DNA from 2 places in the Hathewaya histolytica genome. Region 2 is predicted to be linked to the other one. Evidence: riboswitches for the same ligand, from Rfam matches in the RefSeq annotation. Region 2 holds a riboswitch; the other holds the start of a gene.

Region 1 (15,265 bases), 370 kb from region 2:
ATGATTATATTGTTAATAATACAGTATATAACTATGCTAATTTTAAAAATAATATATATGACCCTAATGATCACTCTGCTTATGGACCATTAATATTAGGAACTGCTGTTTGTGAAGGCTATGCAAAGGCTATGAATTTATTACTTAACAAAGTAGGAATAGAATCATTTATGGTTACTGGTTTAGGTAACGGTGGCCCACATGCTTGGAACATAGTTAAAATTGATGGAAAATACTATAATGTAGATAGCACATTTGATGATCCTGTAGGTGCAGGAAACGTATTAAGATATACTTATTTTAATAAATCAGATTCAGCTATTTCTTTCGATCATTCAAGAGATGATATGGGTGCAAAATTACCTAAGTGTACAGATACTAAATATGATAAATATACAGATTCTGATTGGTCAAAAATAAAATAATTATATAACAACAAAAGTCTACTTAATATTTTTATAAATTTAAGTAGACTTTTATTATTTACTTAATATACAATTTTCCTGTATCTTTTAGCTTTTAATTCTAATAAATATAAATCCCTAATTTAAATTATAATAATTAATTTTTTAATAGTTAACTATTGTCTTTTACTATAATTGCTTCAATAAATTTACCATCTCTATAGCCGTTACTGCTGCATCATACCCCTTATTTCCAGCCTTAGTTCCAGCCCTTTCTATAGCTTGCTCAATTGTATCTGTGGTTAAAACTCCGAATACTACTGGTTTTTCAGATGCTAATGAAATAGCTGCAATCCCCTTAGATGCCTCAGCACAAACATAATCAAAATGTGGAGTTGAACCTTTAATAACTGCACCTAAACATATAACTGCATCATACCTATCCTCCTTTACCATTTTCTTAGCCACTAATGGAATTTCAAAAGCTCCTGGTACCCATGCAATCTCTATGTTATTGCTACTAACACCATGCCTTTTTAATCCATCTAATGCTCCACCTAGTAACTTTGAAGAAATAAACTCATTAAATCTCCCAACTACAATACCAACTTTAATATCTTCCGCTATTAAATTTCCTTCAAATATTTTCATTTTTTACTCCCCCATATTGTATTAATTTAATAAGATAACATATGATTTAATTTTTCTTTTTTAGTCTTTAAATAAAACTCATTGTTCTCATTATGATTTATTTGAATAGATACCCTCTCAACCACTTCTATACCATAGCCATTTAAATCATTAATTTTTCTAGGGTTATTCGTCATAAGTCTAACCTTTTTAGCTCCTAAGTCCTTAAGCATTTGCGCAGCTATGTAATAGTCCCTCATATCTGCAGGAAATCCTAATTTAAGATTTGCCTCTACAGTATCAAGACCTTGATCTTGTAATTCATAAGCCTTTAATTTATTGATAAGACCTATTCCTCTTCCTTCTTGCCTCATATATAATAAAATCCCACAACCTTCTTTAGATATTTTCTTCATTGCTGCATCATATTGTGCCCCGCAGTCACATCTTTTAGATCCTAACACGTCTCCCGTTAAACACTCTGAATGTACTCTAGTTAGTATAGAATCTCCAGATTTTATATCCCCTTTCACTAATGCCACATGATGTTCTCCATTCAACTTATTAATAAACCCATATAACTTAAAGTCACCGTATTTAGTTGGCATTTTAGTCTCAACCACTCTTTCAATAAGCTTTTCTCTCTTTTTTCTATAGTTTACTAAATCAGCTATAGTAACAATTTTCAGATTATGAGCCTTGGCAAATTTCATTAATTGTTTAGTCCTTGCCATAGTTCCATCCTCATTCATGATTTCACATATAACACCTGAAGGTTTTAATCCTGCAAGCTTAGCTAAATCCACTGCTGCTTCCGTATGCCCAACTCTCTTTAATACCCCACCTTCTCTAGCTATTAATGGGAAAACATGACCTGGCCTTCTAAAATTTTGGCCATTACTATCTTCTAGCAACTTCTGTATTGTTAATGCTCTTTCAAAAGCTGAAATGCCTGTAGTTGTATCAATATGGTCAACAGAAACTGTAAAAGCTGTTTCATGATTATCTGTATTATCTTCTACCATTGGATTAATATTTAACTTCTTAAGTATCCCTTCTTCCATAGGCATACATATAAGACCTCTACCATACCTCGCCATGAAGTTTATAGCTTCACCAGTAACCTTCTCTGCTGACATTAACAAGTCACCCTCATTTTCCCTATCTGGATCATCAATAACAATAACCATTTTTCCTTTCTTAATATCATTTATTGCTTCCTCAATTGTATTAAACTCCATATCTATTCCCCCTATTTATTACATAAATCCATTATCCCTAAGAAAATCTTCACTTATAGGACTCTTATTTACATTACTTATATCCAAATCAAATTTTAATAATTTCTCCACATACTTTCCTATTACATCACATTCAAGATTAACTGTATCTCCTATATTCTTGGTAATTAGTGTTGTTTTTTCAGCAGTATGTGGAATTATAGAAACTTTAAAACATTCCTTATCAACATATGCTACTGTTAAGCTTATTCCATCTATAGCAATACTCCCCTTTTCAACTACATACTTTAATATATTAATTGATGTTTTAATGGTAATCCAAATAGCATTATCTTCTCTCATAAATGAACTAATCTTCCCAATTCCGTCGATATGTCCACTAACCACATGTCCCCCAAATCTACTTTGAAGAATCATTGCCCTCTCTAAGTTAACCTTACTTCCAATATTAAGTTCACCTAAAGAACTTCTTCTTAAAGTTTCTGGCATTACATCTACTGTAAATGTATCTTCACTTAAGTTTGTTACTGTAAGACATATACCATTGGTGCAAATACTATCCCCTAAACGTGTTTTTTCTAAGACAGTCTTAGCTTTTATTAATAAACTTGAAGACCTCTCACTATTCTTTATTCCTTTAACTACTCCTATTTCTTCAACTATCCCTGTAAACACCTATACTCTCCCTCCTTCAATATAGCCTTCAAGTAATATATCTTCTCCGGTAAAACTTGAAGTGAGGTTTTTAACTTTATAGGCATCCTTTAATAAGGTTATACCTCTACCCCCTATAGAGGTTTTAGCTTTTTCTCCTCCGATTATCTTAGGTGCAATATAAATTTGTATCTTATCTACTATACATTCATCTAAAGCTGAAAAGTTTAATGTAGATCCTCCTTCTAAAAGGATACTATCAATCCTTAACTCACCTAATTTAATCATTAAATCCTGTAAATCTACCCTTTCATACTTTGATTTAACGATTAGTACTTTCACACCTAAGTTTGTTAAAGTAGATAATTTACATTTATCAGCTTTTTCTGTAGTTGCAATAATTGTTTTAGCTTTATTGATACCTTGTAATACTTTTGATTCCATTGGTATTCTAAGATGACTATCCACAATTATTCTTATAGGGTTTATGGTATCTTTCACCCTGCATGTTAACTGAGGATTATCTTTTATAATTGTATCTATACCTACCATAATCCCGGAAACTTCACCTCTTAACTTATGGACATCTATTCTTGACTCCTCTCCAGTAATCCACTTTGATTCTCCTGAAATAGTAGCTATTTTACTATCTAAAGACGTAGCAGTTTTTAATATAACAAAGGGTTTTTTATGAGTTATATACTTAATAAATACTTCATTAAGTTTTATGCTCTCTTTCTCCAAAACCCCAACAACGACTTCTATTCCAGCTTCTTTAAGTTTTGTAATTCCCTTTCCCGAAACCATTGGATTAGGATCGACCATACCTATTACAACCCTACTAATTTTCTTCTCTATAATTTTATCTACGCATGGTCCTGTTTTACCATAATGAAAACATGGCTCTAAATTAACATACATAGTAGCTCCTGTTACATCATCAATAGCATTATTTATTGCATCTACTTCTGCATGAGCCTTTCCGTATTCCTTATGATAACCACTGGCAATTATTCTATTGTCTTTTACAATTATTGCACCTACCATAGGGTTAGGGTTTACTTTACCTCTTCCCTTATTAGCTAGATCTAAAGCTATTTTCATATAATACTCATCCATACACACACCCCCAAAATAATTACTCAATAACTCTTCAGATTATATGAAAAAAGCCCTGAGTTATATAAACTCAGAGCATAAAGATATCCTATAGGAAGTTACTTTCTTTAAGTAAACCATAGCTAATGTAGATTTTTAATAAGTATAAATTATATATAATAATTAGTAATATAAATTAAAAAGCTCTGAAATATAAACTATTTCAGAGCACAATAAACTAAATATAATATAATTATATTTAAAATTACTACATTTTATATTTATCTTCTTTCATCCAGACTATACTGTCGGCTTCGGAATCTAACCGAATCATACCTATATGGCTCGCGGGCTTTACCGCCGGTAGGGAATTTCACCCTGCCCTGAAGATTTATTGAATTTTATGACTTTATATTATTACTTATTTAACCAGTTGTCAATATATTAAATCCAGAATAATGAAAATTATATTAAAATTACAACTTATATGCAGTATTATTCCCTATATACTAATTAAATAAAAACTTCTATAATTTATTAAGTACTCCTTTCTAAAAAGGGAAGTAAGGATAAAAAGGATATGGTGGAGCAAAGTAAGGGTAAGGTAATAAGGATAATGCAGCTAAAGTAGCAAATGGAAATCTTCTATGCCTAAATCGTCTAAATCTTCTTCTACCACGACGAGGATTTCCATATTGACGTTGGCGATCATATTTATTTTCATCCTCTCGCTCCATCACATCCTCACCAACTAATACAATAATGTGATCCGTGTCTACTTTTACAATAATCCCATCAACTGTACTTCCATCCTTCATAGTTAAAATAGTGTGATAATGCATGCAACTTTTACATTTATCATGTAACGATTGCATATCTCTGTAATCATCATTTCCTTCTAAAGTCATTTTTAAAACCATCTCCTTTCCAGTATCATGATATTCATTTTTAAGGAGATGTGTACCATTTTAATTGATAAATCTTTATATAAAATTCTACAAATAGTTTATCTATTTTATTCGCTTCATAAGCTTATACTTTTATTCTTAATTCTATATCTTAACTTTATAAGACTTATTAAATTTTAAAAATTGAAGTTAAGTTCCACAATAAGTTCTGTACGGACAAGTTGATGGTTTAGGTAGTGTAGAGTAATATTCCTGTTCCTCAGAGTAAGAATATGGTTTTGAAAGAACATCTAAAAGCCTATCCATTACACCATAATCTCCTTGTTTTACTGCAGCATCTAATGCTTCTTCTACCCTATGATTACGTGGGATTACTGCTGGATTACTACTTTTCATAAGCCTCTTTACATCATCTTTTGATTCTTCTTGTCTTGTTAGTCTATCCTGCCATAATTCATACCACTGATTAAACTCCTTCGTACCAAATAGCGCCATATACTCTATATTGTCAAGAGTTAACGCACGGAAGGTATTGGTATAATCTGCTCCATACTTCTGCATGGTACTTAGAAGTCCTTCAATTAGGTATTCATCTGTAAGCTCTTCATTAAATATTCCAAGTTTTGCTCTCATTCCAGAAAGCCAATTATACTTATACAACTTAGTAAAACCTGAAATCTCATTCTGTGCTAGCTTGATAGCTTCATCCTTATTATCATGCAACAAGGGTAATAGTGTTTCAGCAAACCTTGCAAGATTCCATGCGGCAATATTAGGTTGATTACCATAAGCATACCTACCATGAATATCAATAGAACTAAATACAGTTGCAGTGTCATACACATCCATAAATGCACAAGGACCATAGTCAATTGTTTCTCCACTAATTGCCATATTATCAGTATTCATTACTCCATGAATAAAACCGACTAATTGCCATTTTGCAATAAGCTCAGCTTGTTTCTTGATTACCTCCTGAAGCAAGAAAAGATGGGGATTCTCTTTATGCTCTGTTCCTTCAAAATGTTTTTGTAAAGTATAATCAGCCAATGCCTTAAGCTCTTCAACTGTACCCCATTGTGAAGCGTATTGAAATGTACCAACACGTATATGGCTTGAGGCTACACGAGTCAGTATTGCACCAGGTAGCTCAGTTTCCCGGATTATTTGCTCACCTGTTGTAACCACAGCTAAACTACGAGTAGTAGGAATACCTAATGCATTCATTGCCTCACTTATAATGTATTCTCTTAACATTGGACCTAGGGCTGCTTTCCCATCGCCTCCTCTTGAATATGCAGTTCTACCTGAACCTTTAAGCTGAATATCAAATACTTCACCTTTTGGAGTCATATGCTCCCCCATGAGCATTGCTCTTCCATCACCTAACATGGTAAAATGACCGAATTGATGTCCTGCATATGCTTGAGCAAGAGGTTTGGCCTCTTCTGGTATCTTATTTCCTGCAAGTATATCTACTCCATCATTGCTTTGTAATGCCTTATCACTTAGCCCTAAGGATTTTATTAAAGAATAATTTATTGCAACCAATTTGGGTGAGGGTACATGGCTTGGGCTCTGTCTAGTAAAAAACATTTTTGGAAGGCGAGCATAACTATTTTCAAAGTTAAATCCTGTTTCTGTTGTTAACTTTTCTTCTTTCATTGTATCTCCTTTTCTTCTTTTATTTTTTATATAGCTTTTTTAATTAAGAAAAATTCATATTTTTAGATATAAACTTCTATAATAACTTATCTCTTTTTAGTGTATACTTCTAAGAACTTATTATTCTCACCATATTTCCCCTTAGGCACTAACTCTTATAGTCTAATCTCTAAATTCTAACTATCCTTTAAGATCTAATTATATAAAATGCTTTTAAGTGTATTTATATAAAAATAATGAAAGGCTAATAAAAGAGCCTTTCATTATTTTTCTTTAATTACTTGATTTTATGTTTACCCATGCATGATCATATAGTTTTTTAACTTCCTTAGGGAAATCAACATATATTTCACATCTATCCATTATTTCTTTAGGCATATATGCATTAGGATTATTTCTAACTTCCTCTGGTTGTTTTAACCTTGCTTCTTTATTTGGAGTTGTATATCCTATTTCATCAGCTATTCTTAATGCACTTTCCTTATCACTTACAAAGTTTATGAACTTTTCAGCACCTTCAACATTTTTAGCATTACTAGGTATACATAAGCTATCAATCCAGAAATTTGCACCTTCCTTAGGTACTACATAAACTAAATTAGGATTTTCGTCTTGAAGATTTAAGCCTTCTCCAGACCAGATCATATTTATATCAGATTCTCCTGCTGGAATCATTGTAGTTCCATTATCAACTCCATATATTGGATTTAATGATTTTCTTTGTTTTAATAATAGCTCTTTAGCTTCTTCAATTTCTTTTGGATTAGTTGAATTTAAAGAATATCCAAGTTTCTTTAAAGCTGCTCCCATAGTATCTCTATAGGTATCAAACATAAAGACCTTACCTTTATATTTTTCATTCCACAGTATATCCCAACTATCTACTTTTTCTTTTACCACATTTTTATTATAAATAAGCCCCACTGTTCCAAACATATAAGGAACTGAATATTTATTACCTGGGTCTATTTCTAGGTTTAAGTAATCTTTATCCATTTGAGATATATTAGGTATATTATCTTTGTTTATCTTTTGAACAAGATCTTTTTTAATCATTCTTGGCATTAGGGCATCAGAAACTAAAATAACATCATATTTTACTCCACCCTTACTAATTTTTTGATACATTGTCTCCATATCATCAAAAGTTTCAATATTAACTTTTATACCATACTTCTTCTCAAACTCTTTTATAGTTTCTTTATCTATATTTTCTCCATAGTTAAAAAAACTTATTTCTTTAGGAGACTCTTTGCTACATCCTACAAAGAATGTACCCATCATTACTATACAAATTGATAAACTCAATAATTTAAATAATTTTTTCATGCTACAACTCCTTCCATGTATTATACAGTTATTGTAATACCTCAAGCTATCATTGATTAATCAAACTGTGACAATTATCTGTACTTATAATAAATACCATAACAGTTTCTTTAAATGAATCTATTATAACTAAGCTTTTTCTTAATAGTCCAGTAGATCCTTCCCCCACAATGAAGCTACATATGATAATATACAATACTTCTATTAAAAATGTCTATAATATTTAATTCTTAGGCAAACATTACCTACTCCTAAAAAGAAAGTTTTATCTGAAAAAAAAGACATAAAAAAATAGTTGATTTTATAAATTCTATAAAACTAACAAAAAAAATCAATCAACCTTTTAAAGGCTAGGTATACCTAATTAAAGTCAATGGAAAAAATGATTATAATATATCTTTTTTAAAAGATAAAATTAACATTAATGGTACTTGGTATGAAATAGATAGTAATATTATTAATGTGTTATATAATCTTTATAAAGAATTGGACTATGAAGAAGAAAATTTTTTTAATAAATAATATTTATAATCAATCATTTTTACTTTTTCAATTCTCCCCATTAGTTCATAATAATTACGCCATTCCGTTACTGATTGAAGCGGGATTTTTACGCCATTAATCTCTGTATAGTCGATAATGTCATCTTTATTAAGTTGAAAATAAAAATCTCTACCCTTATTTACTATGACAAAGCCTGCTATCACATCAATATCGACATCTTCAACTTTAAATTCAAGAAATTTTTTAGTTTTGTATTGAATATTGGGATTTTTAGGCTGAAGTTCTCCTAAAGAGAGCAATATATTCTTTAATGCTTGCACATCGCTTTCTGCAACCATAATATCTATATCATGAAATTCACTTGATATTCCTTTTATATATAATAAAAGAGATGCCCCTATTCCCCATGTGATATTATTATCATTTAGCTCTTTTGCAATTTTAGAAAGAACTTCAAACTTCTTTTCTACCTCTATCATGCTTGACCTCCACGATTCCCTATTTACCTAGCTATATTTTTTAATAATTACTGGTTTACCTTTATTTACAATAACTTTCATCTAACATATCTGTTATATTTACCTATAAATATTTGGACAGTATTGAACTTTGTTTTGTTTAGCAAACTCATCTATCCCTAGTAGTACCTATATATATTTATTTCATCATAAATTTCAATAATCCCTTTCAAATTATTAAGTGAATCATAATATCTTTTTTCGTATTTATTTTCATTATAATATATTGACTTATATATAGTAATATTATAAAGTTTCGATTTCAACTTTTATGGCTGTAGCACCTTCTAATTGAAACCATTTTAAGTGTGCCTTAAACTCTGATTCAACCTTATCTAGGTTACATATATTTTCTATAACGTAAGCGCCTTTATTTTCAACATATTTATCTATTACTACATGATGTTCTCCATGCTGTATTCCACTTAAATCAATTCCTACTAATCTCACGTTAAAATCTAATAATTTATCTACAAGTTCATTAGTTAGATATGGCCTTGATTCAGAATTAAAATACTCCTCACTTCCGTATCCGTAGTTTTCTAAATATCCAGTTCTAAATATTACAAAAGAATTTTCTTTAACTCTTATATTATCTAATATACCAGTATCTATAATATCTAAATTTCTAGCATCTATTACACTAACATCTATTTCTGATGGTAGCTGTATTTTTGATAAATTATAACAATCTATATGGGTTCCTATATGTTGCCTTTGATGTGCTGGTTGTGATTCTCCCCATTGCAATATTTTCTGAGGAATATTGAATTCCTTTAGATGCAAATTCATCTTATATATCTCCTTCCACCTCTATGATTTTATCTAAATAGTTATTAAACTTTTTTAAAAAACTAGCTACAACTTCTTGCTCTTCTTCATCTATATTTTTAAAAAACTTATTATTTCTTTCTTCCCACTGCCTATGTTTTATTTCATGATGTTTATATAACCTTTCACCTAACTCTGTTAACTTAAAATATATTTCCTTATCATTCTCAGGTTTTTTGTATTTATCAATAAGTTTATTATTTAAAAGCTTTTTACAAAGTTTACTTATGGCACCCCTAGTCATATTCATGCTTTGAGCTATTTTAGTAACATTAGGATCCTCCATTTTGCCTATGAAATCTATACAATGTATTTCTGAAACTCCATACTTCTCATATTCACCCTTAAATGATATCTTTCCTAAAATTTCTTCTTTTTCATATATCTCTTTAAAACTCTTCATAATAATATTAATATTATCCACTTCAAACACCTTCCTATTATCTTCAACAAAGCAACACTATTTTTGTTTCCTTGGATACAATATTAATATATTATTGTTTCCTTGTCAACAATATTAATGTAAAAAAATAAAAGACCACTAAAATCGAGACCACTGAAAAACTTATAGTTTTTCGGGGGTTTACTTTTTACATAATTTAAAAGACTCAAGTTTATACCATTTTGTGGTATGAGCTTGAGTCTTTTTGTATTATTAAACCCTAATCGGGTATATTTACTGATTGCTTAGAGTCAATATTCTCTTCAAGTTTACAGCAAAAATGGTCAATGCACCTTGCATTTGCATGCCAACAAGACCTGCGGCTGACGCAACATCATACCCATGTCTATGTTTCATTTCACTATTTTTAGCTTCAATTTTATATCTCTCTTTTGATTTTTCTTTAAAAAAATCAGTTTCTTGAAATTCAATATGTTTTTGATGCGTATTCGTTTTGATTGAAACTGAGTATGATTTAGTTTTAGCACCTTCTTTATAGCACCCTTGTTTTAAAGGGCAACACTGACACTTTTTAACATCAAAAAAATAAGAAATTACTGTACCTAGTCCATCTTTGGCATGTTTTTTAGGTCTAGTACTAGTTTTCTTAGTACTCATATGGCCAGCTTCACACGCATACATATCTGCATCTTTATTATATTCAAACTTCGTTTTAGTTTGTCTTTTGTTACCATGAGATACTGATTTACTAAGCTTTGCAATTAGATTTTTTTCACTTTCATTTACATATTCTATATTTTCTTTTTCTGAATAAGCTGCATCTCCAATAATATTTTCTATGTTTAAGCCAGAGGCTTCGCTCTTTTCAATAAGTGATTTTAGTTGTTTTCCATCGTGTTTTTCTCCCGAAGTAACTACAGCAGCAGTAATAATACGTTCCTCAGTCATTGCAATATGAGTTTTATACCCAAAGAAAGATGTATCAGCAGTTTTGTGTCCAACTTTTGCGTCAGCATCTTTAGAGAATGACAAAACCTCTAAATCATCTTCGATTGTTTCTTTTAATAAATTTAATTTTTCTTTTACAGCTGGATAACTTGAAATGACCTCTTCTTTTTCAATAACTGATATAAGTTTTTGACAATACTCTATTTCATCCTCAAGAAGACCGTTGTTAACTTTATTAGGAAACCTTGCTTTCATTGACTCATCAATGTTATAAACTGACTTTCGAAGTTTTTTAGATTGTTCAATTAAAACTTCCCTAGGTGTTTTTTGATTGTATCTAGCTTTGGTATGAGTTGAATCAACAATAATTGATTTTGATTTTATAATTTCCTTTTCCAATGCTATTTCTACGGTTTTAGAAATTAGCATGTCCATTAGATTAGTGTCCTTTAAGCGTAGCTTTCTAAATTTAGTTAAAGAACTTGGATTAATTACATCCTCCTCCGGAGCCATATCTAAGAAATATTTAAAAGACATATCATATTTAGAGCGTTCAACAACATCTACATCAGAAATATTGAAAATAGTTTTTAGTAAAAGATATTTAAACATTCTTATTGGGTCAATCGCTCCGCGACCGTTATTATTGCAATATGTAGAAACTAATTCATCGTAGATGAATGAGAAATCTACCATTTCTTTAATCCTTCTCAACATATTATCTTTAGGGATAATCCTATCATATATATCACCATATTCGCTTAATATCATCTTTTGATGCATTAACATAAAATCACCTGCTTAAATTAGTAATATAAAAATTATACTAAAAAATAGACATAACATCTACACAAACTGTAGTGTTATGTCTATTAAGATTAGGAGGGTACTTTTTCAGTACCCTCACTAAAATCTGTAGTCTTTTATTTAAAACTCATTCCTTTCTATTAATTGAAATGTAATTTTCTTTTTTTACAATTGATATTCCAATGGACCTAAAAAACTATAATACCATCACCAGCTTTTATAAAATATATCATTTTAAAATATATCATTACAATAACATCTTAGATCCATATATTATAACTTAAGTTAATTATGATATAATAAACATAAGGTATTGGAGGTGTTTTTATGAAGGTCTGTGATACATTCAGCTGTAAATCAGCTTGCTCCTTGCAAAGACTACAAAAAGGTCAGCTATGCTTTGTTTGGAGCCTAAGCTGTTAAGTTAGCTGAAATGCTTACATGCTTTAGGTTCTGTAACACATAGCTTTTTAGTATTCTTTGCTTTGATACTATGATAAAAGTGGAGGAGTAAGGAAATGAAGTATGTAAAGGCGCAAGATGTGTTACCAGAAGAAATTCTTAAAATAATACAAGAATATGTAGATGGAAAATATCTTTATGTCCCCAGAAAAAATGAAAATCATAAGGCTTGGGGAGAAAAAAGTGGTATAAAAAATATTCTTAAAGCGAGAAATATTGAAATTTACAAAAAATACCTTAGTGGAACTACTATTAGTGAACTAACTAAAGAATATTACCTATCAGAAAAAAGTATAAGAAGAATAATAGGTCAAGAAAAACGTATACTCTCATAATCATTACAGAACTATTTATTAGATTGAATACTTGTTTTAAACCATGTTATGATTTCATTGTGATATTTCGATGAAAGTTATAATTTCCAATTTAAAACAGTATCTAAAACTAAAATGATTGTGAATATATAGTGTGTTTTAAATTGAGATGATTATTATTACTTTCAATTGAAGTAATGATAATCATCTTTTATTTATTAGGCTTATAAGAAACTGAAACTAAAAGTAAGGTAAATTTATTTAAATGAAAAATAAAAATAACACATGTTAGAAAAGAGGTGCTGGATTTTATGAAAGCTTTTATAGATAAATATAAATATAATTATATAAAGAAGTGTTTACATGATTTAAATAGTACTTTCAAAACTTGTGTAGATACTAATGTTATTGAAGCAAGTAAATCATATATACAAAATAAAATACTAAATCTTTTTACAAACTTATCTGAGGAAGAAAAAAAGCTACTTGATATTAGTAAAATAACTGATCCCTTACACATTGATAAGTACTTCGCCGACTTGAATGAATATGTATATGGTATACCTAAAATTACAAACTCACAAATCAATAAATTGTTCAGAAAAGAAAAAAATTTAAAATTACCAGAGCTAAGTGTAGAAAACCCAAAGAAGGTATACCTAAGTTGGATTGATGAATCCACTAGAAAATTGTTTCTTATCTATAATATGAATGGTAAATTTGTAGGTATGGTAGGAAGAATTCAAAATTATAATTCAGGCAATACTAATATGTGTGCAATTTGTAATCGTATAGGTCGACACAATGAAATAGCATTTATTTCAGTTATGTGTAAAACTCCAAATGCAAGAGAAGGTACTTATAAATCTATAGGCTTCAATATATGCTTAAATAGTAAGAAATGTAATGAGCGAATTACATCTATTGAAAAACTTGAGACAATTTTAAAGGATGTTAATAATATAAAGTAATAACTACATGCACTTTTGCCCCATATTCAACATTGAAAAATCAATGAATACATTATACTCCTGTAACATACGCAATAAGGACTTATTTACAAAATAAGTCCTTATTATGCAATATGAAATGTATCTCTCTACTTTTTAGCATAAAATTTATTTATACCTTTATAAGTCCAATATACACCTATTATTATAGCTACATAAATTACATTTAACGAAAATATCACTACACTACCTAATACTTTTGACATTAATATTGTAAATATTATTAGTCCAGCTATACTTGCACCAAAAATAAAGTTAGCAAGCTTTGAGGACTTACCTATTCTACTAAGTTCGAAGCTATTTTTACCAACATAGTTTATAAAACAATATGATAATCCTACAAATATTAAAGTTTTTAAAAACATTGCTAAATCATAATCATAACTTATACTTACACTTCCTTTTATCACCTTGTGTAAGTACAGGAAAACAAAGTCTATTGTAAGCATAATACAAAAGCCTTCTATTATAATTGCTAAATTTTCTTTAATTCTTTCAACTACAGTTTTATGTGAACTTACTGCAGCTATAGTATCATCTGCAAACCCTTTTAAATTCCCACCAACCATATTTTCTATTGGCTTTCCTTCCTGTTGCCATTCTAGGAACATTAGTAATACATCATTTATAATCTCTTCCTGATCCTCTTCTCTTAAATTGCTTACTCGTAAATAGCAAACAAAATCTGTATATATTTTAAGATTTTCTTCAGTTAAATTTTCGCTTATCTTACTATTCTCCTTTCTTCTTTGAGAAACACTACTCATAAATATCGCCTCCATAATCCTCAAATATTCTATCAACACTATTTTTAAGTTCTTGCCAAGTTTTAAAAAACTCTTTTAATTCCTTCTTTCCTAAAATAGTCAGTTTGTAATACTTCCTTTTAGGTCCAAATGCTGATTCTTTCTTTTCCGAGCTAACTAATCCGTTTTTCTCAAGACGTAGTAACAATGGATAAATAGTGCCTTCACTAACCTCATCTAATCCGAACCCTTTTAGCTTTTCAGCAATCTCATAGCCATAAACCTCATTGTCATTAATAATCTTAAGAATGCATCCTTCTAATGTTCCTCTAAAAAATTGAGATTTATCTCCCACAACATCCACCTCCTAACTACCTTGTTGTGCAAGTTACCTTAGCTATATTGTACTACATGATAGCCTTTAAGTAAAGATTTATCCCTGATACTATGAATTGAAACTTATGTTTCGATATATACAAGGTATTTATTATAGTATTTCTTAATATAAGATAATAAGGGATATCATTTACGATGCCCCTACTTCTTTGTTTAAATAGCCTACTAAACTACTATTTATTTTAGTTTTATTTTTTCTATTTTCTAACTAAAAACTTATCCTTAGTTATAACTTTATCTCCATAACCTCAAAATACCCTCGTTATTGAACAATGGCTCCAATGGAGAATATGATTCTCGTGTAATCTTCTATTGTTGTGTTAAGAGATTGTACCCTCTTTTTAATAAATGAAGCTGAAATATCTCTTCATCTGCTTCTCCCCAGCACATTGCTTCA
Region 2 (15,265 bases):
GTCCTGGAACAGGTAAAACCACAATAATAAATTGTATAATTAGAATTTTTGAAAATGCAGGAATGACTGTTACTATGGGGGCCCCTACTGGTAGAGCTGCAAAAAGGATGACTGAAGCTACAAATAGAGAAGCAAAGACAATACATAGACTTTTAGAAATAGGATATAGTGATGATGATTCAAATATGCAGTTTTTTAAAAGTGAAGAAGAACCTTTGGAATCTAATGTAGTTATTATAGATGAAGCATCTATGATAGATATTATGCTTATGAATAATCTCTTAAAAGCTGTATCCCTAGGAACTAGGGTAATCATAGTGGGGGATGTAGACCAACTTCCTTCTGTTGGACCTGGAAATGTATTGAGAGATTTAATAGAAAGTAAAAGTGTAAAAGTAGTTAGATTGAAGGAGATTTTTAGGCAAGGCAAAGAAAGTATGATTGTAGTTAATGCCCATAAAATAAACAATGGAGAAATGCCTATAATAAATAAAAAGAATAATGACTTTTACTTTTTAAGATGCGGTGAAATGGAGAATGTTATTAAGACTATTTTAGACTTGATTTCTGAAAGACTTCCTAAGTTTAATGAAAACTGGAATAATATTCGAGACATACAAATATTATCACCTACAAGAAAAGGGATATTAGGCGTAGAAAATTTAAATAAGAGTTTACAAAGTATATTAAATAAAGAAAGTAAAAATAAGAAAGAAAAAGAATTTAGAGATACTATTTTTAGAGTAGGGGATAAAGTTATGCAGATTAAGAATAACTACTCTATGAAATGGACTAAAATAGATAATAGTGAAGAAGGTATTGGAGTATACAACGGTGATATAGGCTATATAACAGATATAGATGATAGCGAAAATCTTATTGTTTTATTTGATGATGAAAAGCGTGTTAAATATGATAATGTATTTTTGGATGAACTTAACCTTGCGTATGCAATAACCATTCATAAAAGTCAAGGAAGTGAATTTCCAGTTGTTATTATACCTATGTTTATGGGACCACCTATGCTTATGAATAAAAACTTATTGTATACTGGAATTACAAGGGCAAAAAAGATGGCAGTTTTAGTTGGTCAAGAGAAAGCATTAAGCTTTATGGTGAAAAATGATAGAAGTTTTGAGAGATATTCATCACTTAGGTGGAGGATATGTAGTATAATGGAAGATTTTTAAGGTTAAGAGAATAGAAAAATAAAAATTGGATATATTTAGAATATAGGCTTTTATAATATATTTATAATAGAGGATAATATAAATATGCTTAAATATATTTTAAATTGTATCTTAGATTTAGTTTACTATAGAAGTGACTTATGCTTATGCTGTGATAAAACATTATATAATGAGGAACTTCTTTGTGATACTTGTTTAAAAAATTTAATATTATGTCATAGCTATTTTGAGATTAATAAGCATGATTATAACTTTAAGTGTTATAGTTGTGCTTATTACTCTAATACTATAAAAACATTAATTTTAAAAATGAAATATAAAAATGATTTTAAATCCGCTGAATTTTTAAGTGGATTAATTTATAACTTTATAGTTAAAAACAATATAAATATAGATATTATAACTTTTGTGCCAAGCAGCAAGAGTAGAAAGAAAAGACGTGGATATAATCAAAGTGAAGTTTTAGCACATTATACATCTAGGAAGTTAAAAATAGAAAAAAAGAAGTTACTTTTAAAAAAAGATGGAACTAAAGATCAAATAGGGTTAAGTGAAAAAGAACGATGGGAAAATGTAAGAGACATGTTTTTCTTTAATAAAAAATATAACATTGAAGATAAAAGGATTTTACTTATAGATGATGTTATAACTACAGGGGCTACAATATATAACTGTAATGAGGTGTTAAAACAGAGTGGAGCTAAAGAAGTAATACTGCTTACTGTAGCTAGAAATATAGGTTAATCTAAAATACCCCACAGTATATAATTATATCATATATGTTTATATAATTCATCCATTCATATAAGATAATAAAGTTAAAGAAAGTACGCAATTTTAAGAAGGTAGTGTGTAAATTTATTTAATATTATGTGAATTTCTTTTTAAATCATTGTTATTTTTATATGCTCATTATAAAATATATACAAGGCAACAGTTGAACAACTAAATTCAACTAAGCATTTAACAAAACTCTTAATATGTGAGAGGGGCTGAGTTTATGAAAGTTAAATTCACTGGCAAAAATATTGAGATTACAGAAGCACTTAAAGAAGTGATTTCTAATAAGTTGTTGAAGCTAGATAAGTATTTTAAACAAGAAGTGGAAGCTCATTCAGTGTTAAGTGTTCAAAAAGAACTTCACAATTTTGAATTAACGATTCCTTTTAAAGGTGGAATTTTAAGAGCAGAAGAAGAAAGTGAAGATATGTATAAGTCAGTAGACTTAGTACTAGATAAAATAGAAAGACAAATAAGAAAACAGAAAACTAAGTTGCAAAGAAAGTTACAAGGCGAAAGTTTAGCTTTTTCTTTCATAAAGGAAGAAAAGCATCCTAAAGAAGAACCTAAGATAGTTAAGACAAAGAAGTTTGCAATGAAGCCTATGTCTTCAGAAGAAGCTATGTTACAGATGGAGCTTTTAGGTCATAACTTCTTTATGTATATGGATGGAGATACATCAGAAGTAAATGTTATATATAAGAGGAAAGATGGTAATTATGGTTTAATCGAACCTGAATTTTAATGAAAATTTGAATATAAGTTTAAAGCAGTGATAGTAATCACTGCTTTAATTATATATAATTTAATAGATATAATAATATAAAGTTCTTATTACATTTATGTAGAAATTTTAAGTAATGTTATAAAATGATTAAATATAGATATATTAAGTTGAATAGTGAAATTTTAAATGATATAATTTTTAATTATAGGCACTTAAGTTAATAAAAATAGAGTGAGGATGACAAAGTATGAAGCTTTATGAAAAAGTATTTGGTACATATAGTGAAAGACAAATAAAAAAGATCACACCAATAGTAAATAAAATAAAATCTTATGATGAATCTATGTCTAAACTTACAGATGAAGAACTTAAAAATAAAACTTTAGAATTTAAAGAAAGATTAGGCAAAGGAGAAACCCTAGATGAAATCCTTCCAGAAGCTTTTGCAGTAGTTAGAGAAGCTTCATGGCGTGTTCTAGGAATGAAACATTTTGATGTACAATTAATAGGTGGAATAGTTCTTCATCAAGGAAGAATTTCAGAGATGAAGACTGGAGAAGGAAAAACTTTAGTAGCAACTTTACCTACTTATTTGAATGCCTTAACAGGTGATGGAGTTCACGTAATCACAGTAAATGACTATCTTGCTAAGAGAGATAGTGAGTGGATGGGACAAATATATAGGTTTTTAGGACTTTCCGTAGGAGTAAACCTTCATAACTTAAGTGCAGAAGAGAAAAGAACGGTTTACGAATCAGATATAACTTATGGTACAAATAATGAATTCGGCTTTGATTATTTAAGAGATAACATGGTTATATACAAAGAGGAAAGAGTACAAAGAAAATTAAACTATTGTATTGTGGATGAGGTTGACTCTGTATTAATTGATGAGGCTAGAACACCGCTTATAATATCAGGAGAAGGGGATAAGTCTACTGAATTTTATAAGATCGCAGATTTCTTTGTAAAGAGTATTTCTGAAGGGGATTATGAACTTGATGAAAAGGCTAACTCTGTTATATTAACTGATACGGGTATAGAAAAAGCAGAAAAATTCTTTAAGTTAGATAATTATGCAGATGCAGAGAATATGATGATTCAACACCATGTAATTCAAGCTTTAAAGGCTAATTATCATATGAGAAAAGATAAAGATTATATGGTTAAAGATGGCGAAATTATAATAGTTGATGAATTTACTGGAAGACTTATGGAAGGAAGAAGATATAGTGATGGACTTCACCAAGCTATAGAGGCTAAAGAAGGAGTTAAAGTTGAAAAGGAATCTAAAACTTTAGCAACTATTACATTCCAAAACTATTTCAGAATGTATAAAAAACTAGCTGGTATGACGGGTACTGCTAAAACTGAAGAGAATGAGTTTAGAGAAATTTATGGTCTTGACGTAATAGAGATTCCTACAAATAAACCAATAGCTAGAGCCGATAAACCAGATTTAGTATTTAAAACACAAAAAGCTAAATATAATGCTATCGTAGAAGAAATAGTAGAAACTAATAAAAAAGGTCAGCCTGTACTTGTAGGTACAGTTAGCATCGAAAAATCAGAAGTAATATCTGATTTGCTTAAAAAAAGAGGTGTTAAGCATCAGGTTTTAAATGCTAAGTTCCACGAGAAAGAAGCAGATATTGTATCTCATGCTGGTGCAAAAGGAATGGTTACAATTGCAACTAACATGGCAGGACGTGGTACAGATATAAAATTAGAAGATGATGCTTTAGAAGTAGGTGGACTAAAAGTAATAGGAACTGAAAGGCACGAGTCAAGACGTATAGATAACCAATTAAGAGGTCGTTCAGGTCGTCAAGGTGACTCAGGAGAATCAAGATTTTATGTTTCTTTAGATGATGACTTAATGAGAATATTCGGTTCTGAGAGGCTTCAAGGGGTAGTAGATAAACTAGGTCTTGAAGACGAAGCTATAGAAAGTAAATTAGTTTCTAATGCTATAGAAAGTGCTCAAAAGAAGGTTGAGGGAAATAACTTTGACATAAGAAAAAATGTACTACAATATGATGATGTTATGAATCAGCAAAGAACTATAATATATGATCAAAGAGCACAAGTTTTAGAAGGAAAAGATTTAAGAGAACAAATAGTAAATATGATCGAAGACATAGTAAACGCAACAGTGGATTCTCATATTAGAAATGTAGAAGACGATTACGAAAATGAAGTTGAAAAACTTGTTTTATATTTAGAAGATATATTTGTTCCTAAAAATTCTATAGATACTAAAGAGTTATCTAAAAAGGGAATAGAAGATATTAAAAAAGAGTTAACAGAAAGTGCATTAAAATTATATGAAGAAAAGGAATCAGAATTTGAGGAATCAGAAGAAATAAGGGAAATTGAAAGAATTATACTTCTTAAAGTTGTTGATTCTAAGTGGATGGATCATATAGATAATATGGATCATTTAAGACAAGGAATAGGTCTTAGAGCATATAAACAACAGGATCCAGTTCAAGCATATCAATTTGAAGGAACTGATATGTTTAATGAAATGATATGGAATATAAAAATTGAAACTATTAAATATTTATTCCACGTTCAAGTTCATCAAAACATAGAGAGAGAAAGAGTAGCAGTAGTTACCAACACAAAACATGGTGATGAGGATTTAAAAAAGGAACCAATTAGAAAAGGTGAAAGAGTTGGAAGAAATGATTTATGTCCATGTAATTCAGGTAAAAAGTATAAAAACTGCTGCGGAAGATTTGAATAGAAACTTTGATAATATATGGCTTGGTCTAAGGATTTTCTAAGGATATAAAGCAACCAAATAAGAATTTAATGTTAACACCTTACTATAAAATGTATAAAAATTTTATAGTAAGGTGTTTTTTGTGTGTAAAATATTACAATAAGTGAATGATATTATTAAGAAATTATAAAGATGCTTAAAAATGGTATTAAATGTGATAAATTTAATTTTGTAAGCTTAAGGCTGACAAAATTAAGTTAGATAGGAGGAATTTATGATAAGAGTTAAGATAAAAAGATTATTTTAAAGTCAATTATTATATTGAATGTGTGAGAATTATTATTGAATATACGAATGAGATAAAGAAAAAACTTTATGAGTGCATTAGATATATAAATACAATAAAAATTTAGGAGGGAAAGTATGAATAAAAAATCTAAGGGATATATATTAGCAATAGTATTAACAATATCAGCTGCATCATTTATGGGGTATGAACTTAAAGTAAGTGGAGTTAATATTAGCATTTCTAATAAAAAAAGGGAAGTTATAGCGGCACAAGGGAAAGAGACAGAAAAAAACAATACCAATATGGAAATAAAATTATCTGATAGAGAAGAACTGCTAAAAGTAAATCCAATAGGTAAAAAGATAAAAAATAATTTTAATTATCCTGACAAGGAAAAAATACATTTTAAAATGATTAATGCTGTAGATAATTTTAAAACCTGTAAAGGGGAATTTAATGAGGAAAGTACTATGCTGAACTTGAATGGAAAATATACCTTTGCAGTTGATACAGAAAATAAATCCTCAGTATCAGTGATAAAAGAGAGTGGAAAAAAACCTGTAACTTTAATTTATCATGATGATAAGAGAAAAGTTTTTGAGGATGAGGATAAAAGTTATAGAGAGTTTGAGGAAAAACAAGAGAAAGAAAAACCTACAATTGTAAGACCCTTTGAACTATATTTAAATCCAACGTCTAATAGAACAGACATTGGATATTTAGGTGTAAGCAGCGATATTATTTGTGCGGAGGCATTTTCAAAATACCTATATATTTATGAAGATTGGAATTATACAGAGACAACTTTTTTAGGTAGAAATGTATATAAGTTAGAGGGAGTAATTGATCCACATCTAGGTGGTAATATGAAAGGGAAATTCTCTTTACTTATGGATAAAGAAACGGGAATAGTACTTCAATTTTTATCATTTGATGATAATGGAAAAATAAAAGATAAATTAGAAGTTAGTAAATTAGAAGTAAATACCCCAATAGATAAAGCTTTATACAATAAAAGTACATCTGGATATACAAAAAAATAATAAGTAAATAAAATTCAGATTTTTAACTTTTATAGTTATTAATTTGGTTTTATACTAACACAGGAGGGAAAATATTTTTTCCCTCCTATTTAATTACATAAAAAATATCTAGTTATTTTTTAGCTAAAACTTCTGTAAGTTTTTTCTATTTAACTTTATATAAATCAAAGTAAGTAAGTAAAATTTGTGTTATAATATATTTTGTTTATGTAATTAGTAGGAAAGAGGTGCTAACTTTGTTGGTTAAATTAGAAGAAATAAGTAATGAAATTAATGAAATTGTTGATAGAGTAAGTGAAATGAGGGTTTCTCTTTGACTTAGATAACTTATATAGTAAATTATCTGAATTAGAAACAACCATGCAGCAAAATGGTTTTTGGGATGATGTTCAAAAGGCTGGGGAAATAACTCAGGAAGCTAAAATCCTAAAAGATAAGATAGATAATTATAATTTGCTTAAAAATAGAGCAGAAGATTTAAAAGTGCTGCTTCAGATTAGTATTGAAGAAAATGATGAATCCACCTATAGCGAAATAAAGTGTGAATTAAAAGAAATAAAAAATACACTTAGAAACTTAAAAATTGAAACATTACTTTCAGGTAAGTATGATAGAAATAATGCTATACTCACTCTCCATACTGGGGTAGGCGGAAATGATGCTCAGGATTGGACTGAAATGTTATATAGAATGTATTCTAGATGGTGTGATAAAAAAGGGTTTAAAATAGAAGTTTTAGATTATATATCGGCAGATGAAGCTGGAATAAAAACTGTTACTTTAAAGGTTAGTGGAGAATTTGCTTATGGATACTTAAAGGCAGAAAAAGGTGTTCATAGGCTGGTTAGGATTTCTCCGTACAATGCAAATGGAAAAAGGCAGACGTCTTTTGCATCCTGTGAGGTTATACCAGAATTGCGTGATGAACAGGACGATATAGAAATTAATCCACAAGATTTAAAGATAGATACCTATAGATCAGGTGGAGCTGGTGGACAGCATGTTAATAAGACGGAATCTGCAATTAGAATAACTCATATACCTACAGGAATTATCGTTCAATGTCAAAATGAAAGAAGTCAGTTTACTAATAAAGAAACAGCTTTAAAGATGTTAAAAGCAAAGCTTGTTACTTTAAAGGAACTTGAACATAAAGAGAAAATTGAAGATTTAAGTGGAGAATTAAAAGGTATCAGTTGGGGGAGCCAAATTAGATCATATATATTTCATCCGTATAATCTTGTAAAAGATCATAGAAGTGGAGTGGAAACTTCTAATGTAAATGCTGTTATAGATGGTGAACTTGATATATTCATTAATTCTTATTTAGAAAGAGAACTGAAATAATTTTTTTATATTGAAGGGAGGCAACACTTTTTAAGTGTTATTTTATATGTCAAATATTTTAGATACTTTATGTGGAGAATTTAACTTAAAGAAGTTTCAAATAGAAAATGTAATATCTATGCTAGATGAAGGGAATACTGTGCCATTCATTTCTAGATATAGAAAAGAAAGAACTGGTGGATTAACAGACGTACAGCTAAGGGAAATAGCAGAAAGGCTTAAATATCTAAGAAATTTAGATGAAAGAAAAGAAACTGTTACGAAATCCATAGAAGAACAGGGAAAATTAACAGATGAGCTTAAAATTAGAATAGAGAAAGCAACTACTTTAACTGAAGTAGAAGATTTATATAGACCGTATAAACCTAAGAAAAGAACTAGAGCAATTATTGCAGAGGAAAAAGGTTTAAAACCTTTAGCAGAATTAATTTTATCTGGTGAATGTACAGGTGACATAGGAAGTATTGCACAGTCTTATATTAATGAAGAGAAAAAGGTAACTAGTATTGAGGATGCAATCAAAGGTGCTGAAGATATAATAGCAGAAATAATTTCTGATGAAGCCGAGCATAGGAAATGGATAAGAGATTTGCTTGGAAAAGAAGGAATTATTCAGTGTAGAAAGAGTTCAAAAGAAGAGGACAAAGATGAAGCTAAGACCTATGAAATGTACTATGAATATAATGAAAATGTTAAAAAAATGCCATCACATAGAATTTTAGCTATAAATAGAGGTGAAAAAGAGGGAATACTATCTGTAAAAATTTCCATAGAAGAAGGAAAAATAATAAATTATTTAGAAAGTAAAATAAAAAAAGGAAATGAAAATACAGATAAGTATATAGAAAATAGTATAAAGGATTCTCTGAAAAGATTAATATATCCTTCTATAGAAAGAGAAATAAGAAGTGAACTAACAGAAAAGGCAGAAGAAGGTGCAATAAATGTATTTAAAGCCAACCTAAAATCTCTTTTAATGCAAGCACCTATAAAAGGTAAAGTGGTTTTAGGATATGATCCAGGGTTTAGAACTGGGTGTAAAATTGCAGTATTAGATGATACAGGGAAGGTATTAGGTATAGAAACAGTATATGCAACGCTTCCTAACAATGATAAGGAAAAGGCTATTGAGATATTAATAGGACTTATAGTAAAACACAATGTAGACGTTATTTCCTTAGGTAATGGTACTGCATGTAGAGAATCAGAAGAAATTATAGGTGAAGTTATAAAAAGAGTAAAACAAAATCATAATAAAGATGTTTATTATGTAATAGTTTCAGAATCTGGGGCTTCTGTATATTCGGCTTCAGAACTTGCTAGTAAGGAGTACCCAGATATTAATGTATCAATAAGGGGAGCCATTTCAATAGGGAGACGACTTCAAGATCCGTTAGCTGAGTTAGTTAAAATAGATCCTAAATCTTTAGGGGTAGGGCAATATCAACATGATGTTGGACAGAAAAAATTAGAAGAATCTCTAAAGGGTGTAGTTGAAGACTCAGTAAATAATGTGGGTGTAGATTTAAATATGGCAACACCATCACTATTATCTTATATTTCAGGGATAAATAGTACTATTGCAAAAAATATAGTTGCTTATAGAGAAGAAAATGGTAAGTTTAAAAATAGAAAAGAACTTAAAAAAGTTAAGAGATTAGGAGATAAAGCATTTGAACAATGTGCTGGTTTTCTTAGGGTTATGGAAAGTCCAGAGCCATTAGACAATACTAGTGTACATCCAGAATCATACGAAGGTGCTAAAAAACTTTTAGATATACTTAATTATTCAAAAGAAGAACTAGAAAAAGGCGGACTTATAGATATAGAAGAGAGAGCAACTAAATATGGTATTGATAGTTTAGGTGAAGAAATAGGAATAGGTGTACCGACGTTAAAAGATATAATAAAAGAATTAAAGAAACCAGGTAGAGACCCAAGAGAAGAATTACCTAAACCTATATTTAAGACAGGAATTTTAGAGCTTAGTCAACTAAAATCTGGGATGGAACTTATGGGAACCATTAGAAATGTAGCTGATTTTGGTGCATTTGTAGATATAGGAGTGCATCAAGATGGATTGGTTCATATAAGTCAGCTTGCAGATAAATTTATTAAACATCCTTTAGATGTAGTTAAGGTAGGAGATATAGTTAAGGTAAGAGTTATAGATGTAGATGAAAAAAGAGGTAGAATTTCTCTTAGCATGAAGTAAGTAAAAGGTTGATAAGTTTAAAATTAAATAGTATAATAAATTTAGAAAATAAAAAAATAAGTTACTCTTCAGGGCGGGGCGTAATTCCCCACCGGCGGTAAAGCCCGCGAGCTATTTATAGCATGATTCGGTGAAATTCCGAGGCCGACAGTTAAAGTCTGGATGAAAGAAGAGAGGTATAAGTATGTGTATTTGCCCTGAATTTTTTCAGGGCTTTTTTGTTATGCCTCACCCTGAAAGATAAAAAAATATCTTTTATTGGGGGAATAAAAATGGAAAGATCAAACCAAAAACTAGAATTAAGTGTGTTAATTAAAGTTTCTATGCTTGCTGTAATATCTTTATTATTAATGCAAATAGAACTTTCATTATCATTCTTATTTCCTGAGTTTTTAAAAATTGATTTAAGTGACATACCAGCTTTATTTGGAGGATTTGCACTAGGACCAATTGCGGGAGTTTTAATTTTGTTACTTAAAAACTTGTTACATGGTATATTAATGACTAAAACTGCTTTCATAGGGGAAGTTGCAAACTTTTCTGTAGGTGTATTTTTAATATATATATCAAGCCATATATATATTAAAAATAGGAGTAAAAAGGGCGCTATTCTAGGATTATTAACTGGGACAATCGTTATGGCATTAGTGGCAGGAATTATGAATTACTATATATTTATGCCTGCATATGCTAATCTTTATGGAGTATCTGTTGATTCCTTTGTAAAAATGGCTAGTAAGGTAAATGGAAATGTAAATAGTTTTAAAAGTCTAATATATTGGTCTATAATTCCATTTAATCTACTAAAGGGTTTTATAGTATCTTTAGTTTCTATGGGGTTATATAAAAGTTTAGCACCAGTAATTTTAAATAATAAGCATAAGAATAAATTGAATATTGATAATAAATAAGTAGTCTAACTAAGAATACAAAAATCAGTAGCTAATAATAACAAAGTTTAAAAATTAGCTACTGATTTTTATTAGAATATATAAATTAGATTGTATACTGATTTAAATTATATCACTCCACATAATAATAGCATTTTCTATGGGGCTAGTATAAAAACTTTTCCTAATACCACAGTTTTTAAAACCTTCTCTAAGATAAAGTCTTTGTGCATTTAGATTAGATTCTCTTACCTCTAGGGTCATATGCAAAACACTATGTTGTATACAAATTTTTTTTAATTCTTTTATTAAGGAGCTTCCTATTCCCATTTTTCTATATTTAGGGTGAACAGCTACATTAGTTATATGAGCCTCATCAGTAATTATCCACATTCCTGCAAATGCAATAACACTTTTTCCACATTTACATACTATATAGTGTGCAAGATTGTTATTTAATTCGTCATTAAATGATTCTATACTCCAAGGAACTTTTAAACTTAAGGTATTTACCAAATATGTATCTTCTATATCACAAAGTTCCATATTCTTAAATACAAATTTACAGGAATTCATAAAGTCTATACACCTTCTTTATGTTTTTCTTCGTATTCTCTTTCGGCTTGAGACTTCTTCAAATAAATAGGAGATAAGGCGAATATATTTTCTGCAGTACCTTCATTTAAAGAATTTAATCCAAGCTCCCCAAGGGAAGAGGCTTTAACTAGATTTAAATGTGTTGGAGCAAAATTTAAATTCGCACCAGAGAGATTATCTATTAAGTGTTGCTTTAATTTATATGTTCCATCACCAATAAAAGTTACCTTACAGTTGTATTCTTTAACTTTTTCTATAAGTTCATCTATATGAATAGCCATATAATCGCATAGTCGTATTAATTTATTGTTTTCAAATTTATATATAGAAGTATATACTGTATTTCTTAAGGCATCCATTATAGGACATATTATTCCATCAGAAAAGGCTAAATTATAGGCTAAAGCATCTAAAGAAGATACACTAGTTAAAGGTTTGTTAAGTCCTTGACTTAATCCTTTTATAGTAGCCATTCCTATTCTTAAGCCTGTAAAGGAACCAGGGCCTTTGGATATAACAAAGCCATCAATATCAGTAATATATGTTTCTGTATTTTTAAGTAGGGAATCTATTATAGGCATAATAATTACAGAGTGTTGTTTTTTATAATTAAAAGTTATCTCACCTAAAAGTTTATTATCTTCTAGCAAAGCACAACTTGCACTTTCACTAGAAGAGTCTAGGCTTAGTATTTTCATTATTGTAGCTCCTTTACATAATCATATTTTTTATTTATATATTTAAAAATTATTTCCCTAGTATTAGGAGACTCTTCTGGAATTTTATTTATGTATATATAGAGCGCATCTTCCTTAGGAATCAAATCTTCAATATAATTGGCCCATTCAATAATAGAAACTGAGTCCGAAAATATATATTCGTCAAAGCCAATGGCTTCTATTTCATCAGGATCATTAACTCTATATACATCAAAATGATTAAGTTTAAGTCTTCCAAGATATTCATTAACTATAGTAAATGTAGGGCTTGTAATATGGTCTTCAATTTCAAGTCCTTTAGCAATTCCTTTGCTCATATGGGTTTTACCGGTTCCTAAATCACCTATAAGACAGATAATATCTCCACTACCACAAAGTTTTCCTAATTTAACTCCAAGATTATAAGTTTCTTCTACAGAATTAACTAATAAATTCATACTCTCACCTCTATAATATTCTATCCTAATATAATAAAAAAGTTAAGGGAGATAATGAGAATATTAAATAAAAAAACTAATAATATTATTAATCATATAGGAATATATATAATAGAAGCCTAAAGCATAATTTAAAGAATACTTTAAAAATTCAGAAAAATATTGTATAATATAAAGAAATTTAACTAAATTTGTTTTTAGTTTTAAAAAATAAAAAACCTAGTTAATATTAAATAAGGTATAACTTTATAAAGGTTTAATAAGGGAGGGTCATAAATGTTTGTAAATAATTTAATGCTACCTAAGGAAAAATTGATTACAGTTTCGCCAAAGGAGACTGTGAAAAAGGCTTTAGAACTTATAGAAGAGCATAAATTTTTATCTATTCCTGTATCAGAGGGGAACAAATTTTATGGTACTATTTCAAAAGAAAGAATTTATACATTTTACTTCGAAAAGAATTTAGATAAAAAAAGTCTCCTAGAAGAATTTTTAGTTGAAAATGTATTAAGAGAAGATGTACCAAGAATTAATCCCATGGCTCAAATTGAAGAAGCATCACATTTTTTAGCTACTAAAAATACAGCATTTGTAGCAGTTATAAATGCCTCTAATCAATTCGAAGGCATAATAACTCATAATGCAGTTTTTAAACAGTTTACTGAATTATTTGGCCTTAATAGAGGTAAGCGAATATCTGTTATAGCTCATGACATTCCCGGACAAATCTCAAAGCTTTCTAAAATAATCACAGAAAATAATGCAAGAATTATAAGTTTTGTAGTTGTAGACCCTAAAAGTTTAACTGAGGTTAAGGAAATAGTAATTAGAGTAAATGCAGATAATTTTGATGATATATTAAGAAAAATTAGAGATGCAGGTTTTAAGGTACAATAATAAATTTATCTAAAGCATATTTTTAGTTTTTATTAATATTTTATATTTTCTTGATTAAATAATAATATATTAAATGTAGAAATTGAAAAAAATATGTTGATTTTACCAAACAACCATGATATAATTTATCATGTGTTTAGGGGTATAGCTCAATTGGTAGAGTAGCGGTCTCCAAAACCGTTGGTTGCGGGTTCAAGTCCTGCTGCCCCTGCCAGTTAATATTTAAAAAATTGATACAGCATTTGAATGACTAAGCCAGTTTTATACTGCTTAGTCATTTTTAATTTTATCATAAATAAATAATTGATTTAAGACTGTTTATAAGTCTATAATATATTAGGAAAGTTAGTGGCTTATAAATATTTTATGATCTTCTGAGGTGATTCAAAGATGGATTATGATGTAGTGATTATAGGAGGTGGCGCTGCAGGTCTTGCAGCTGCTATAGGAGCAAAAAAACAAGGTGCAGATAAGGTACTTATATTAGAGAAAGAAAACTATCTAGGAGGTATACTGAACCAATGTATACATAATGGGTTTGGGAAATACCTTTTTAATAAAGAAGTTACAGGGCCAGAATACGCTTCTATATTTATAGAAGAAGTAAAAAAACTAGGTATAGAATATAAAACTAAAACTATGGTTTTAGAAATTGATAAGAATAAGAAAATATTAGCGGTTAATGGAAAAGAAGGAGTTATAGAAATACAATGTAAAGCTCTTGTCTTAGCTATGGGTTGTAGGGAAAAGACTAGAGGAGTAGCTAAGGTTTCAGGAAGTGCTTTTGCTGGAGTATTTACAGCTGGAATGGTTCAACGTTTAATAAACTTAGAAGGAGTAATGCCAGGGAAAGAAGTAGTAATACTAGGTTCGGGAGATTTAGGGCTTATTATGGCAAAGAGACTAACTTTAGAAGGTGCGAAAGTTAAAGCTGTAATAGAAAATTTATCTTACTGTGGTGGACTAGAGGAAAATTATTATACATGTCTAAAAAATTTCAATATCCCTCTAAAACTTAAATATACCATTACAGATATAAATGGCAAAGAGAGAGTGAATGGAGTAACAATAGCAAGAGTTGATGATAATAAAAGAGTAATAAAAGGAACAGAAGAATTTATCTGTTGTGATACTGTAGTGCTTTCAGTAGGATTAGTGCCTGATGGAGAATTGTTTAAAAATATGGGTTTAAGGATAAATAGAATAACAGGTGGTACGGAAGTAGATGAAAGCATGCAAAGTAATATAGAAGGTGTTTTTTCTGCTGGGAATATAGTACATCTACATGACTATGTAGATGATGTTACTAGAGAAGGTTTTTTGGCAGGAAAAAGTGCTACAAAATATGTATTAGAGAAACTAGATAATAAGAAGAGTTTTAAAGTTTCCGAGGGGAGAGGAAT

What was found. Region 2 has a riboswitch for FMN ahead of FGL08_RS10730 (ECF transporter S component). Riboswitches for the same ligand answer to the same signal wherever they lie in the genome.
Region 1: it holds a riboswitch for FMN, as region 2 does, so the genes downstream of both, ribD (bifunctional diaminohydroxyphosphoribosylaminopyrimidine deaminase/5-amino-6-(5-phosphoribosylamino)uracil reductase RibD) here and FGL08_RS10730 (ECF transporter S component) in region 2, are expected to answer to the same signal.

What each region holds. Positions count from the first base shown of each region.
Region 1 is NZ_LR590481.1:2,598,361-2,613,625, forward strand. It holds gene FGL08_RS12535 (transglutaminase domain-containing protein) at 1-425, shown strand, start outside; gene ribH (6,7-dimethyl-8-ribityllumazine synthase) at 594-1,055, opposite strand; gene FGL08_RS12545 (bifunctional 3,4-dihydroxy-2-butanone-4-phosphate synthase/GTP cyclohydrolase II) at 1,082-2,275, opposite strand; gene FGL08_RS12550 (riboflavin synthase) at 2,294-2,950, opposite strand; gene ribD (bifunctional diaminohydroxyphosphoribosylaminopyrimidine deaminase/5-amino-6-(5-phosphoribosylamino)uracil reductase RibD) at 2,951-4,048, opposite strand; FMN riboswitch at 4,307-4,422, opposite strand; gene FGL08_RS12560 (hypothetical protein) at 4,579-4,935, opposite strand; gene FGL08_RS12565 (protein adenylyltransferase SelO) at 5,125-6,600, opposite strand; gene FGL08_RS12570 (ABC transporter substrate-binding protein) at 6,874-7,929, opposite strand; gene FGL08_RS12575 (nucleotidyltransferase family protein) at 8,421-8,912, opposite strand; gene FGL08_RS12580 (cyclase family protein) at 9,198-9,743, opposite strand; gene FGL08_RS12585 (MarR family transcriptional regulator) at 9,745-10,215, opposite strand; gene FGL08_RS12590 (IS1182 family transposase) at 10,459-11,922, opposite strand; gene FGL08_RS12595 (CD3324 family protein) at 12,459-12,737, shown strand; gene FGL08_RS12600 (FusB/FusC family EF-G-binding protein) at 13,028-13,687, shown strand; gene FGL08_RS12605 (DUF1129 domain-containing protein) at 13,816-14,493, opposite strand; gene FGL08_RS12610 (PadR family transcriptional regulator) at 14,486-14,827, opposite strand.
Region 2 is NZ_LR590481.1:2,228,535-2,243,799, reverse strand. It holds gene recD2 (SF1B family DNA helicase RecD2) at 1-1,190, shown strand, start outside; gene FGL08_RS10760 (ComF family protein) at 1,275-1,934, shown strand; gene hpf (ribosome hibernation-promoting factor, HPF/YfiA family) at 2,191-2,715, shown strand; gene secA (preprotein translocase subunit SecA) at 2,945-5,449, shown strand; gene FGL08_RS10745 (hypothetical protein) at 5,852-6,760, shown strand; one part of gene prfB (peptide chain release factor 2) at 6,997-7,074, shown strand; one part of gene prfB (peptide chain release factor 2) at 7,076-8,107, shown strand; gene FGL08_RS10735 (Tex family protein) at 8,154-10,322, shown strand; FMN riboswitch at 10,383-10,500, shown strand; gene FGL08_RS10730 (ECF transporter S component) at 10,595-11,233, shown strand; gene rimI (ribosomal protein S18-alanine N-acetyltransferase) at 11,336-11,788, opposite strand; gene tsaB (tRNA (adenosine(37)-N6)-threonylcarbamoyltransferase complex dimerization subunit type 1 TsaB) at 11,794-12,507, opposite strand; gene tsaE (tRNA (adenosine(37)-N6)-threonylcarbamoyltransferase complex ATPase subunit type 1 TsaE) at 12,507-12,965, opposite strand; gene FGL08_RS10710 (CBS domain-containing protein) at 13,242-13,862, shown strand; tRNA gene FGL08_RS10705 (tRNA-Trp) at 14,001-14,076, shown strand; gene FGL08_RS10700 (NAD(P)/FAD-dependent oxidoreductase) at 14,253-15,265, shown strand, end outside.